Linked DNA regions of Salmonirosea aquatica. The protein of the gene in region 2 binds, or shares a complex with, the protein of the main gene of each other region. Links are inferred from orthologs where the notes say so. Each region holds a gene or a part of one and is shown on either strand. Other genes may lie near its edges.

What was found. The genes of interacting proteins can lie anywhere in the genome.
Region 1: the proteins of pheT (region 2) and pheS are in contact, whole or in part, in a crystal structure (PDB 6P24), measured with the Escherichia coli proteins. The link is inferred for Salmonirosea aquatica from one-to-one orthologs.

What each region holds. Positions count from the first base shown.
Region 1 is NZ_WHLY01000002.1:4,928,631-4,934,562, forward strand. Bases 3,033-5,815 are described here. They hold pheS (phenylalanine--tRNA ligase subunit alpha), read right to left. Parts: upstream 5,053-5,815; coding sequence 4,012-5,052; downstream 3,033-4,011. Other genes in these bases: GBK04_RS21485 (esterase family protein), read left to right, coding at 3,108-3,839; GBK04_RS21495 (LytR/AlgR family response regulator transcription factor), read left to right, coding at 5,377-5,775. Outside these bases: ATP-dependent chaperone ClpB, read right to left, coding at 1-2,596.
Region 2 is NZ_WHLY01000002.1:999,410-1,006,893, forward strand. What follows is about bases 1,191-4,288. They hold pheT (phenylalanine--tRNA ligase subunit beta), read right to left. Parts: upstream 3,898-4,288; coding sequence 1,483-3,897; downstream 1,191-1,482. Other genes in these bases: GBK04_RS05305 (hypothetical protein), read right to left, coding at 1,191-1,473; GBK04_RS05315 (DUF1684 domain-containing protein), read right to left, coding at 3,959-4,288. In the rest of the region: rny (ribonuclease Y), read right to left, coding at 1-720; GBK04_RS05300 (cell division protein ZapA), read right to left, coding at 824-1,129; more of GBK04_RS05305, read right to left, coding at 1,129-1,190; more of GBK04_RS05315, read right to left, coding at 4,289-4,615; GBK04_RS05320 (riboflavin synthase), read left to right, coding at 4,822-5,412; GBK04_RS05325 (PASTA domain-containing protein), read left to right, coding at 5,482-6,273; GBK04_RS05330 (T9SS type A sorting domain-containing protein), read left to right, coding at 6,248-7,484.

The DNA.
Region 1 (5,932 bases), 3.9 Mb from region 2 along the record:
CGCCCCCGCTGACGTTTTCGAAGGAAATCTCGCCGTTATCGTCCAGTTCCATCATGATGACGGCATCTTTGGCTACCTGCCCGCTGAGGATTCCTTTGGACAGTTCGTTCAGAATGCGACGTTGCAGTACCCGTTTGAGTGGGCGGGCTCCGAATGCTGGATCGAAACCTTCCTCCCCGAGTTTGCTTAGGGCGTCATCCGTAGCATCGAGTGTAATACCCTGCTCGGCCAGCATTTTCTGGATTCCCTTGAACTGAATGTCCACGATCTTGCGGATATTCTGTTGGGTCAGCGGTTCAAAGAGCACGATTTCGTCGATGCGGTTGAGAAATTCAGGTCGTACGGAGGCTTTCAGTAAGTCCAGCACGGCCTGCTTGGCTTCTTCGATAATCAGACTGTGGTTCCAACCCTCATCTTCGGCAAACTTCTCCTGAATGATATGGCTACCTATGTTGGAGGTCATAATGATGATCGTATTCTTAAAGTTGGCGACCCTACCCTTGTTGTCGGTCAGGCGGCCTTCGTCAAGTACCTGTAGCAGGATATTCCACACGTCAGGATGGGCCTTCTCGATCTCATCCAGCAGAATCACACTGTACGGTTTCCGGCGCACTGCTTCGGTCAGTTGCCCGCCTTCATCATAGCCCACGTAGCCCGGAGGCGCTCCCACGAGGCGACTGACAGCGTGGCGCTCCTGGTACTCGCTCATATCGATGCGTACGATGGCGTTTTCGTCGTTGAAAAGGTACTCGGCCAGCGTTTTGGCCAATTCGGTTTTACCTACCCCCGTCGGTCCCAAGAACAGAAAGCTACCTATGGGCCGCTTGGCGTCCTGCAGACCCGCCCGACTCCGGCGCACAGCGTCTGATACTACCTCAATGGCCTCGTTTTGTCCGGCTACGCGCTGGTGCAGCCGATCTTCCAGGTGCAGAAGTTTCTCACGGTCACTCTGGAGCATTTTCTGAACGGGAATTCCCGTCCATTTAGCCACTACTTCGGCGATATCCTCGGCGCCGATTTCTTCCTGCATCAGGCGACGGTCACCTTCTGATTTTTGTAAGGTATCCAGTTTTTGCTGAGCTTCGGGAATGCGCCCGTAGCGGATCTCGGCAACCTTACCAAAGTCTCCGGCCCGCTCGGCCTGCTCGGCTTCCAGGCGAAGTTGATCTACGGACTCTTTCAGAGACCGGATCTCGTTCACGGCACCTTTCTCGTTTTCCCATTCGGCTTTCAGGGCATCACGTTCTTCGCTCAGGTCGGCAATCTCCTTGTTCAACACCGTTTCCTTTTCGCGGTTGTCTTCCCGGCGAATCGCTTCACGCTCGATCTCCAACTGCATGATGCGGCGGTTCAACTCATCCAATTCTTCAGGTACGCTGTCCATTTCCAGGCGAAGTTTGGCGGCCGCCTCGTCCATGAGGTCGATGGCCTTGTCAGGCAGAAACCGGTCGCTGATGTACCGATTGGATAATTCTACGGCGGCTATCACCGCGTCGTCCTGCACACGTACCCCGTGGTGTAGTTCATATTTATCTTTTATCCCCCGCAGGATGCTGATGGCGTCGGGCACAGAAGGTTCGTCCACCATTACCGCCTGGAACCGGCGCTCAAGGGCTTTATCCTTCTCCATGTACTTCTGGTACTCTTTCAGAGTAGTAGCCCCAATGGCATGTAGTTCGCCCCGGGCCAGCGCAGGCTTCAGCAGGTTGGCGGCATCCATGGCACTTTCACCGCCGCCGCCCGCTCCGATGAGGGTGTGGATTTCGTCGATGAACAGAATGATTTCTCCTTCCGAGTCAGTGACTTCCTTAATAACTGCTTTCAAACGCTCTTCAAATTCGCCTTTATACTTGGCACCTGCAATCAGCAGGCCCATATCGAGCGAGGCGATAATTTTTGATTTCAGGTTTTCGGGTACGTCGCCCTGCACGATGCGCTGGGCCAGTCCTTCCACAATGGCCGTCTTACCCACGCCCGGCTCACCAAGCAGGATCGGGTTGTTCTTGGTACGACGGCTCAGGATTTGCAGCACGCGGCGAATCTCTTCGTCACGTCCGATTACGGGGTCGATCTTTCCGGCTTGCGCCAATTCATTCAGGTTTTTACTGTAACGTTCGAGAGAACGGTATTTTGCTTCGGCGTTTTGATCTTTCACAGGATTATTTTTACCTCTAAGTTCCTTGATAGCTTGTTTCAATTCTTTTTCCTTAAATCCGGCGTCTTTCATCAACTGAGCCACCGAATCTTTCCCGGAGACCAGACCGAGAAGTATCAGTTCGATGCTGACGAATTCGTCACCAAATTCTTTCAGGTAAGTCTGGGCCTTATTCAGGGCATTGGTTAGATCCGTGCCCAGGTAGGTCTGTGCTCCGCTTACCTTGGGGTAGCCCTTTACAATGGCCTCCAGGGCTTGTTCGAGTACTGTCTGATTCACATCCAGTTTCTTCATCAGAAAAGTGGATGTGTTGACGTCCTCATGCAAAATAGCTTGCAGGACGTGGCCGGTTTCAACGGCCTGTTGCTGGTTTGCCTGGGCGATCTGTGCCGCCTGCTGGATCACCTCCTGCGCTTTTAAAGTATATTGGTTAAAGTTCATGACTGCTGATCCTTAGTTTTGACTATTTACTATACAATATGAATTATATAGTTCTATTATATAAAAGGATGTACCTTAGCCTGAAATCGGAAATTTTGGCGCGTATTGTATCAATAATTCCCCAGCTACTGTCAATACGTCATTCCTTGTCCAGCCATTTCGATCAGCTGCTGTAAACTGTTACACCAAGTGACCAAAGGTACCTCAGAATCGTATTTTGGATGCAGGTTCTTATAATTTTAAAAAGAAAAACAGGTATTAAAATTGTATTATTTTGAGAATTGCGAGAAAAAAGTATCTTTGATGTGACGTGCGTATGGGCAATGTAGACTAGCCAATAAAAGGCTATAATACAAAATATCATTAAACAAGGGTTTACTATAACAAAACACATCAAGCTGGAATAGTCTTTATGATTCTGTTTGGATGAATATACCGATACCCGGACTCTTGTCCGGCTCCGATCGTCCAAATCAAAAAAGCAGGTTTCCTCTACGTTTAATTACACAGTATGCAGCGAGATATTACGGAATGGTATAGCCCTTCATTGAATAAGAATATGAGCGTGGCCGTGTATGGCCATTATGGTACGGCGTTGCTCATGTTTCCCACAGCTGCTTCCGATTACCTTGAATACGAACGTTACGGATTGATCGAAACGATCCGGCCTTTCATCGAATCAGGCAAAGTCAAAGTATACTGCGTTGGAAGTATCAACAGCGAAAGCTGGCTCAACGACTACATGCACGGCTACGATCAGGCCGTTCGACACCAGCATTATAATGATTATATCGTGCGGGAGGTAATTCCTTTTGTGCGGGAGACCACCAGCCCCGAAACTCCGATTATTACTTGTGGCGTTTCGTTTGGTGCTCTGAATGCGGCCAATCTCTTCTTCAAACACCCGGACATCATTCATGGGGTGTTGGCCATGAGTGGCTGTTATGATCTCAGTGTCTATACCCGGGGCTACTACGACGACAACGTATATTTCAATTCACCCGCTCACTATCTACGCAATCTCAACGCAGAGTGGCATCTGGACCTTTACCGCCAAAGCCGGCACATTCATTTGGTGTCAGGGTCGGGAGCTTATGAGGATCCGAACTCAGCCCGCCATATTTCGGGAATTCTACAGAGCAAATACGTGCCCCATGAGCTGGACATTTGGGGGGCCGATATGCCGCACGAGTGGTGGGTGTGGCACCGGATGCTGCCTCATTATCTGGAAACGAGGTTTTAAAAGGAAGTCCAAAGTGGGGTACCTCATGGTACCCCACTTTGGACTTCCTAGATTCTTTCTGAAAGCTGAGTTCTTGCTTGTAGGGGATAGGGTAGCTTTGTACGATTAGCTTCCTGTTTCCAAAGACTTTGTGTCTTAGTGCCTTTGTCACTATGCTACTTTGCCCCTTCCTTCACGCTCCCTTAAACTGACCTAAAAACCGGACATCGTTTTCGGTGAACAGGCGTAAATCTTTAATGCCGTAGCGCAGCATGGTGATTCGCTCGATGCCCATGCCAAAGGCAAAGCCCGTAAATTCCTCGGGGTCGATGCCGCAATTGGAGAGTACGGCCGGGTCTACCATTCCCGAACCCGCGATTTCGACCCAACCCGAATACTTACAAACATTGCAGCCCGCTCCCTTACAGATAAAACAGGAAACGTCAATCTCGGCGCTTGGCTCCGTGAAAGGAAAGTACGAAGGACGAAGCCTGATCTGGGAGTCCTTATCAAACATTTCCTTGGCGAAATGATACAGGGTATCCTTCAAGTCCCGGAAACTTACATTCGTATCGACATAAAGCCCTTCCACCTGGTGGAACACGCAGTGCGCCCGCGCCGATATGGCCTCATTGCGAAACACGCGTCCCGGCATAATGGAACGAATCGGAGGGCGCTTGTGCTCCATCAGCCGTACCTGTACATTGGAAGTGTGCGTACGTAGCAGCACATCATCCCGCACGGGTCCACCGTTTTTTTCAATAAAGAAGGTATCCTGCATTTCGCGGGCAGGGTGATTGTCGGGAAAATTGAGCGCGCCGAAATTATACCAGTCGGTTTCTATTTCGGGACCGTAGGCTACATTGAAACCAATCCGCTCGAATATTTCGATGATGCGCCGGCGTACGATCGTGAGCGGATGCAGGCTGCCCAATTGGTTGGGTACCACGGGTAGGGTGAGGTCTACCGTCGGTCCTGCTGACATGGGTCCCGAAGCTTCCAGCCGCTGGCCGAACTCCTGAAAGCGCTCCTGAGCCCGGTTTTTTAGTTTGTTCAACTCCTGTCCCACTGCACGACGCTGTTCGGGTTCGATCTGCTTCAGTTGTTCAAACAACGCGGTGACCACTCCCTTTTTGCTCAGGTATCGCAGGCGGAAGGTTTCCAGCTGTTCTGGGCTGGCGACCTCCGACTGATCAATTTCAGTTAGCAACGCGTGTACTTGTTCGGTAATCATATACAAATAAAAAAGCGATCAGATTGGGATAAACAGGGAGCAAAGATAGGAAATGTTTGTACGGCTTGCCGGGGCTATCGCTGGGTAAAAATTATTTCCGATGCAGGAGCAGGGTAAAACCACCCGAATTTATTCCAATTTAGCAATACGTAGAACTACGTGTTTTACCAAGTGGCGTTACGCCTTTTTAGCGAGGCCTTGTTTTTAAAATACTGATAATGATGTTGTTATGATGGAATAGGTATTTCTACGTACTTTTTTTGGAAGGTACCATGGGCTAAATTTGATCCATCGATTCCTTAAAACCATAACATACTAAGACTTATGAAAACCTTTTCCAATTACTCGATCAGTAGTATTTCTGAATTCGCCAAACCCTTTGAAGCATCGGAAATCGCGGTCCATTTGCTCAATCAAACACTTTGGCTGAAGCCCGGGGATATCACCTGTCTTGAAGGAGAGGGAAATTATACATTCATCTATACCTGCCGCGGCAAGCGTTATCTGGTGTCCCGGACTTTGAAATCTCTGACCGAACACCTCGACGAAAGCTTCCTGCGGGTGCACAAATCGTTCATTATCAATACCGACTATATCGCCGAGCGCTTGGACGACGACCGGGTAATCCGGATGTCGTGTGGTAAACAGGCCATGGTGTCGCGTCGGAAAATCAAAGAAATAGCCGAAATCCTCGATCAGGTCGAAACCCGCATTAGCGCCTAGACTGCCGAAACGGCCAAAAGAACTTCATTTTTAGTGGGTTAAATCGCTAAACAGCAGCTGTCGCTAGAACGATAGCTGCTTGTTTTGTTTCTGAGGGGATGGAGAAACCGTGGGTTCAGGGAAAAATTGCGCGGCAAACCAGTATTTCCGAAAGGTA
Region 2 (7,484 bases):
GGCAGCTTCTAAAGCACGGATGTTCCGGCCTTCCCGACCAATGATCTTCCCTTTGATGTCGTCATTTTCGATATTGAAAACGGAAACACAGTTCTCAATGGCATGTTCGGCCGCTGTCCGCTGGATGGTTTCGATCACGATTTTCTTCGCCTCTTTGGTAGCGGTCAATCGCGACTCCTCCATCACATTTTTTATGTGGGAAGCGGCCCTAGTTTCGGCTTCAGCGCGCAGTGCCTCTACGAGTTGATCGCGTGCTTCTGCGGCGGTGAGATTGGCAATTTTTTCCAACTGGGTCACTTGCTGGTTCAGCATGCGCTCGGCTTCTTCCCGGCGCTTGGTAGCAGTTTCTGTTTGCTGGGCAAGAGCGTTTTTCTGGGCTTCCAGTTCGTTTTCGCGGCGCTTGTTCTGCTCCATCAGCTGCGAGATGTTTTGCTCGCGCTGTTTAAGCTTCTGCTCGTTGGATTGCAGGATACCCCGCTTCTTATTGGCTTCTTCCTCAAATTCCTCCTTTAATCGCAGGTACTTTTCTTTAGCTTCTAAAATCCGGTCTTTCTTAACATTTTCAGCACTCAGTTCGGCATTGCGAAGAATTTCGGCAGCTCTGGCCTGTGCTTCCTGCTCTATTTTGGCGGAAGACTTTTGAAAGAGCGTTTTAGCGATAAAAAAACCGACTGCCAGGGCACTGGCAATGGCAATTAGCATCCATACATATTGTGGCATGACTCATTCCTGTTAACTAGGTGGTTTACGACTGCTGACCTACCCTATACAGGCAATTTATGCACGAAATGGCTCCAATGAAACGATTGTTCTGAGAATAGTTTTACAAACCTACAAGGGCTTCAGAAATGGTAGAATCCAGGTCATCCATCCGGTCTTCGAGGGCAGCTATAAGTTTATTGAGCTGGTCCTGCGCCCTTTGTAGGGCCACCATGCAGTCCACCGATGACAGGGCGACGGCTTCGAGAGGGCCGTGGCCCTTAGCTTCGTGCAACTTTATTTTGTGCATAAAAACTTCATATCCTTCACGGTACATCGACTCCTGCTCAGTGGGCACACTGAGGTTGAAGCCCTTGTCCATGATCTTGATGAATACCGTCGAATACGATTTGGGTCTGATATCATCCATTACAGGGTGTCCTCAAGTATTTCTATGCACTTATCAATCTCAACTATATATCGTTCTACTGAATCTTTCAGTTCGGCTAAACCGTCTGTGGGTGTCAGCTTATTACTGACAATCTTAGCGAAATTTTTAGATTTATTAAAATCTTTTTGTACTAAACTGTACTTTTTCCGGATTTGTTTTAACTCGTCCTCCAGCTGCTTATTGGCAGCCCGGAGTTCAGTATTTTCCCGTTCAAGCTTCAGCAAATCCCACTTTTGCTTGTTCTTGATGGCAATCAGGTGTTTTAGCTTCTCCCTGACGTTGTTCAACTTTACATTTAAACTATGAATCGGATAAACGGGCATCGTACAGGGTTACTTTCGGATAATGGCGCCTAACTCCTTCTCGAAAGAAGCCATCAGGCGTTGCATGGTTTTATCAATTACTTTGTCGGTCAGCGTTTGGCGGGGGTCCTGCAGGATAAAGCTCAGTGCATAGGCTTTCTTACCTGCCAACGATTCGCCCTCATACACATCAAACACATTCACCTCCTGCAGCAACTGCCGCTCAGTGCGGTAAGCTACCTGCCGCAGTGAATCGAAACTTATAGCTTTATCCAACACCAGCGATAAGTCACGACGTACCTCGGGAAATTTGGACACTTCCTGAAACTGCACTCCCTGACCGTATTGCCTGAGGATATAATCCCAGTCGAAATCGGCCCACCAAACCGGGGCTTTCAAGCCCACACTTCTGGTCAAAGTGGGCTGCACGAGCCCCATATTCACCAGATTCTTTTTATTCAAACTCAACGCTACGCCCGACTGGAACACCTTCGTACTCAAAGTTAATGTTTCGCCTACACTTACCCGCATCACGGCCAGAATCCGGCTCACCTGCCCAGCCAAATCATGAAACTGCACCGGCCTGCTTTTTTCCAACCAGCTTTCGGCTTGTACATCGCCCGTCATAAAAACGGATAAATGTTCTTTTTCAACGTACTTCCCGTTGATTTTGTGGTAGGTTTTCCCGAATTCGAAAAGCTTTAAGTTGCTTTGCCGCCGGTTCACATTGTAAGCCAGCGTCTCCAGTCCGGTAAACAACATGGTTTGGCGCATCACCGACAAATCCTCACTCAAATAGTTGAGCACCGGTACGGGGTCGCCACTGAGTTCCTCTGCCAGCAACGCCTGCCCACCCGGCTTAGTCAGTGAATTGTTGATGATCTCATAAAATCCGTTGGCCGCCAGTATTTCCGTGCACCGGAGGCGTAGTCTTTCGGGATCATTGAGCGGGAAGTCAGACAAGAAATCCGCGCCCAAAGCGGGTGAAAGCTCTACATTGCCAAAGCCATAGATCCGCAGAATCTCCTCAATTACATCGGCTTCGCGTTGAACATCCACCCGGTAGGGAGGTACCACGGCCAAAAAACCAACCTCATCCTGGGTCTCAAGTCGAATATCCAGGCTCTCCAGAATAGATTGGATCAAAGAGCGATCTAACACCTTGCCAATCAATCGGTCAATATTCCGATATTTCACGGGCACCCTAAAATCTTCCACGGGTTGCGGATACAGATCTATCACCTCGGAAGACACCCGTCCGCCCGCGATTTCGCGGAGCAGCAATGCCGCCCGCTTGAGCGCATACAGTGGCATATTTGGGTCCGTCCCCCGTTCAAAGCGGAACGATGCATCCGTTTTCAGGCCAAAGCGTTGAGCCGTCCGCCGGATCCAGGTTGGGGAAAAGTAAGCCGATTCCAGAAATATTGCCTTCGTTTCGACCGTTACTCCCGATTTTTTACCTCCGAAAACACCCGCGATGCACATAGGGTCTTCGGCATTACAAATCATCAGATCTTCGTTCGATAGGGTACGTACCTGATCGTCGAGTGTCACGAATGGAGTTCCGGTAGGCAGCGTTTTCACCACTACCTGACTGCCTTTAATCGCCGCCGCATCGAAAGCGTGTAGCGGCTGGCCCAGTTCGTGACACACGTAATTGGTGACATCCACCACATTGTTGATGGGCCGTATTCCGATGGCTTCCAGCCGCTGCCGTAACCACTCCGGCGACTCAGCCACAATAAGCCCACTTACTGTAATGCCGCAGTAGCGAGGCGCGGCTTCGGAGTTTTCAACCCGTACCTCAATTGGCAGATCGTGAGACTCAACGGAAAAGGATTCCACGGAGGGTAGATGTATTTCCCGGCCCAGCACCGCTTTCAGGTCGCGGGCCACGCCGTAGTGCGAAGCAGCATCGGCCCGGTTGGGCGTCAGGCCGATCTCGAACACGTAGTCCGACTCAATCCCAAAGTAGTCGGCGGCGGGGGTACCATTGGGTACATCCGTATCCAGTACCAGAATTCCCGCATGAGAGGTACCCAGTCCCAGTTCATCTTCGGCGCAAATCATCCCCTCCGAAACAGCACCCCGTATTTTGGCTTTTTTCATAACCAGGGGCTGATCGCTCCCCGCAGGGTGCAGCGTGGTACCTACGGTAGCCACGACCACTTTTTGCCCGGCGGCCACATTGGGCGCCCCACACACGATGGACAGGGGTACCTCGCCCCCTACATCCACCGTGGTCAGGCTTAGTTTGTCCGCATCGGGATGTTTTTCACAGGTCAGTACCTGACCGATCACCACACCACGCAAGCCTCCCTTTACGGTTTCGACCTCCTCGATGCCTTCCACTTCCAGCCCCGTATCCGTCAACAGATTGCCAATATCCTCCGGACTTTCTTTTATATCGAGCAGCCCTTTGAGCCACTTGTACGAGATTTTCATGCAGTAAAAAAAATGGCTACCGGCCACCGGCCACTAGCTGTTAGCAATTCGGTGCGCAAAATTAGTGCTTTTCTGCGTTAAATTTTTCCCCTGCCTCGATTGCCGCCGTCAGGGTGTTTTCGGCGGGAGGCAGCGGACAGGCATAATTCGGGGCGTAGGCACAGTAAGGATTATAGGCATCATTAAAATCCAGGATGAGCTTGTTTCCCTTCACTTCTTCTGCCGGAATATCCAGATAGCGCCCTCCGCCGTAGGTTTCCATGCCGGAGGTTGCATCACGGAAAAGGACAGAAATGGTACCTTCATTTTTTAACAGCAGCAACCGCTGAGGTACCCCCTTCACCGTAAAATCGGCGTAAGCCATGCGCTCGTACACGGCTGTGGTACCATCCGTGTAAGGTAGCTTAAGTTCTTTGTCGGCACCATCGTAGGGCGTGAGCTGCGCCATGACCCGATAATCCTGGTCGGGTGCATAGTAGTCGAGCCCGGTAAAAAGTTTTTTGTCTTCCACGGGCGACTCTTCGGACGTCCGAAAGAACTCTTCTTTTTCGTTTCTTTGTTGCTGGAGTTTAGCGGCGTATTGTTCGTCGGGTATTTTTTCCATCTGTGCCGTAGCCGTATCCTCCACCGCAGGCTGAAAAGTTTCGGTGAAGAAGTAGGCCAGAATGGCTACGATCATAATCAGGGTACTCCACCGGACAATTTTATTTTTAAACATAGGGAATCGCTTTTATTTTGGTAAAATTCCGACGATATGCGCTGAATAGCAAATGAGGCAAAGCAAAAATGCGTAATACCTCCTGATACAGCCCCTTGATTTTCTCTGTTTCCAAAACACGCAATACCGATTTCTTTCGCTCTAAATTTATACGGATCGGCCCTGTGCCTCAGCCCAGATCAACTAATCATCTCTAAACAAACTCTATGTTTACCGGCATTATAGAAACCACCGGAACGGTGCTTAAAAGTACCCCCGAAGGTACCAACCTCACTTTTCAACTGCATGCTTCTCTGGCCTCCCAACTGAAAGTGGACCAGAGCCTGAGTCATAATGGCGTGTGCCTCACGGTAACGGCCATTGAGGGCGACACCTACCTGGTGACGGCCGTGGAGGAGACGCTAAAAAAAACCAACCTCGGCCAACTGGTACCCGGAAGCGTAGTGAATCTGGAAAGGTGTATGGCTGCCAACGGCCGCTTCGACGGACATATCGTGCAGGGCCACGTGGACCAGACCGGCGTATGTACCTCCGTACAGGAGCTTAAAGGGAGCTGGTTGTTCGATTTTGCGTTTGATGGCTCTCAAGGCAATATTCTGGTGGAAAAAGGCTCCGTGTGTATCAACGGCGTGAGCCTTACGGTCTTCAACGTCACCGATGATTCGTTCCGCGTCACGATCATCCCCTACACCTATGAGCACACGAATTTTCATGCCTTACAGGCGGGCGATACGGTAAACCTGGAATTCGATATTCTGGGCAAATACGTCCAGCGCATCCTGGGGCGGGCCCGTTGACCGATGTTGGTGGCGTGAAATATTCCTTTTATTTTTACCGTTCCGTAACGAAATGCGATCCGCAAGCCCATGGCTAAAATAAGCACTAACTCCCGCAAAGACCTCTATATTCACATTGGCATTATCCTGTCTCTGATTACGATCTTTTTCCTCGGTTTTTTCTTTCTTTATCTTCCCATGCGTACCAATCACGGCGAATCCATCACCGTGCCCGACCTGCGTAAGATGAATGCCGCCGAATTGGAAGATTTCCTCGATGAGCGCGACTTGCGGTACGAAGTGAGTGACTGTACGTTTGTGCCTAAGGTACCCCCTTTGACGGTGATTTCTCAGTACCCACAGCCGGGCTCCAAGGTGAAGGAGGGCCGCAAGATATACGTAACGGTCGTTTACCGCACGGCTCCCCTGGTCAAGATGCCCAAACTGACCGACATGACCCAGCGGAGTGCGCAAATGCTCCTCAAGAGCGCAGGGCTGGAACTGGGCAACCTGCGCTACGTGCCTGATCTGGCGCAAGGTGCGGTGCTTAAACAGTTGTACAAGGGCGAGGAGATCCTCCCCGAACAGCCCATCGCCAAGGGCTCGAAGATCGATCTGGAGGTAGGTGACGGCCTGGGACAAACAGCGTTCAGCATGCCCAGCGTGATTGGGATGACCCTGGAAGACGCCAAATTCCAGATTGTTGGGGCGGGCTTAAAGGTAGGTCAGATTATGATTGTTGATAAGGAAGAGGCGGAACCCGGCACGGTGATCCGACAAAATCCTGATGCAGGCAATAAAACCCGCATCGGGGACGTAATTGACCTATGGGTTATTCGCCCGCTTGAAGACACGAATGAGGAACCTCAAACTGACCAGTAATTTTACGCTTTTTTTTTGCCGGGCAATCCTTGTCTTCCTGTGCCTCTGGCTGGGCGGAGCTACCTCACTTTGGGCCCAGCTCGAACTTGTGCCACTGGAAGCGGGAATAGGGCAAGAAGCTCTAATACCTGCCAAAGCGGCCCGTGTGGAAACTTTGCAACTTCCCTTTTTTGACGATTTCTCTACTGCTACTTCCACCCATCCCGATCCGCAACTGTGGATGTCGGGCAGCGGGGTTTACATCAACAACACACTCACTACGCAACAGCCATCCATCAACGTGGCCACCTTCGACGGCTTGAAAGCGGATGGGGTACCTTATAATTTTACCAATGAGCAATCACAGGGTGATTCGGATACGCTTACTTCGCAGCCCATTAGCCTGGCTGGTCTTAAGCCCGCCGACTCGCTGTATATTAGCTATTACTGGCAAGCCAAAGGATTAGGCGAGCTTCCCGACCGCACCGACACGCTTCAGCTCGAATTTCTGAACAGTAACGGGGCATGGATAGCGGTGTGGAAACAAGCGGGGGGTACCTTCGATTCGCTGTTCCAGCAGACATTCATTCGCATTGTCGACCCCGCCTACCTGCACAGCAATTTCCAGTTCCGGTTCCGGGCATCCGGCCGCCTCTCGGGGGCTTTCGACACCTGGCATATCGATTATATTTATTTGAATAAGAATCGGTCCGTCAACGACCGCTTCATTAAGGACATTGCCGTCCGGCGGCCGCTCAACCCGCTGCTAAAAAACTATACGGCCATGCCGTTCAAGCATTACTTCGCCAATCCTGCTGCGGCCACGGCCGACTCAGTACGGACCGATATTGTGAATTTGTTCAATAACTTCAATTTCACATCCTACACCTTTACGATTTTCGACGAAGTAAGCAAAAAAGAAGTCCAGCGCTACCAGCAGCCGGTTTCAGCGATCATTGGCGCCCGGCAGACCCAGGTAAAAAGTGTAGCGGTTCAGCCTCTGACCCCACCGGCCACCGGCAATCGGATGCGCCTGCGGTATAAGTTCGATCTGCTGACTACCGACGACCAGAACCCCACAATTCCTACCGTAAACCTGCGCCGTAACGATACCATCAGTGCCATCACCGAACTAGCCGACTACTATGCCTACGACGACGGAAGTGCCGAGTTTGGCGTTCGGATGAACCAGCGGCTCGGACGCACGGCGGTGCGGTTCATTGCTAACCAAC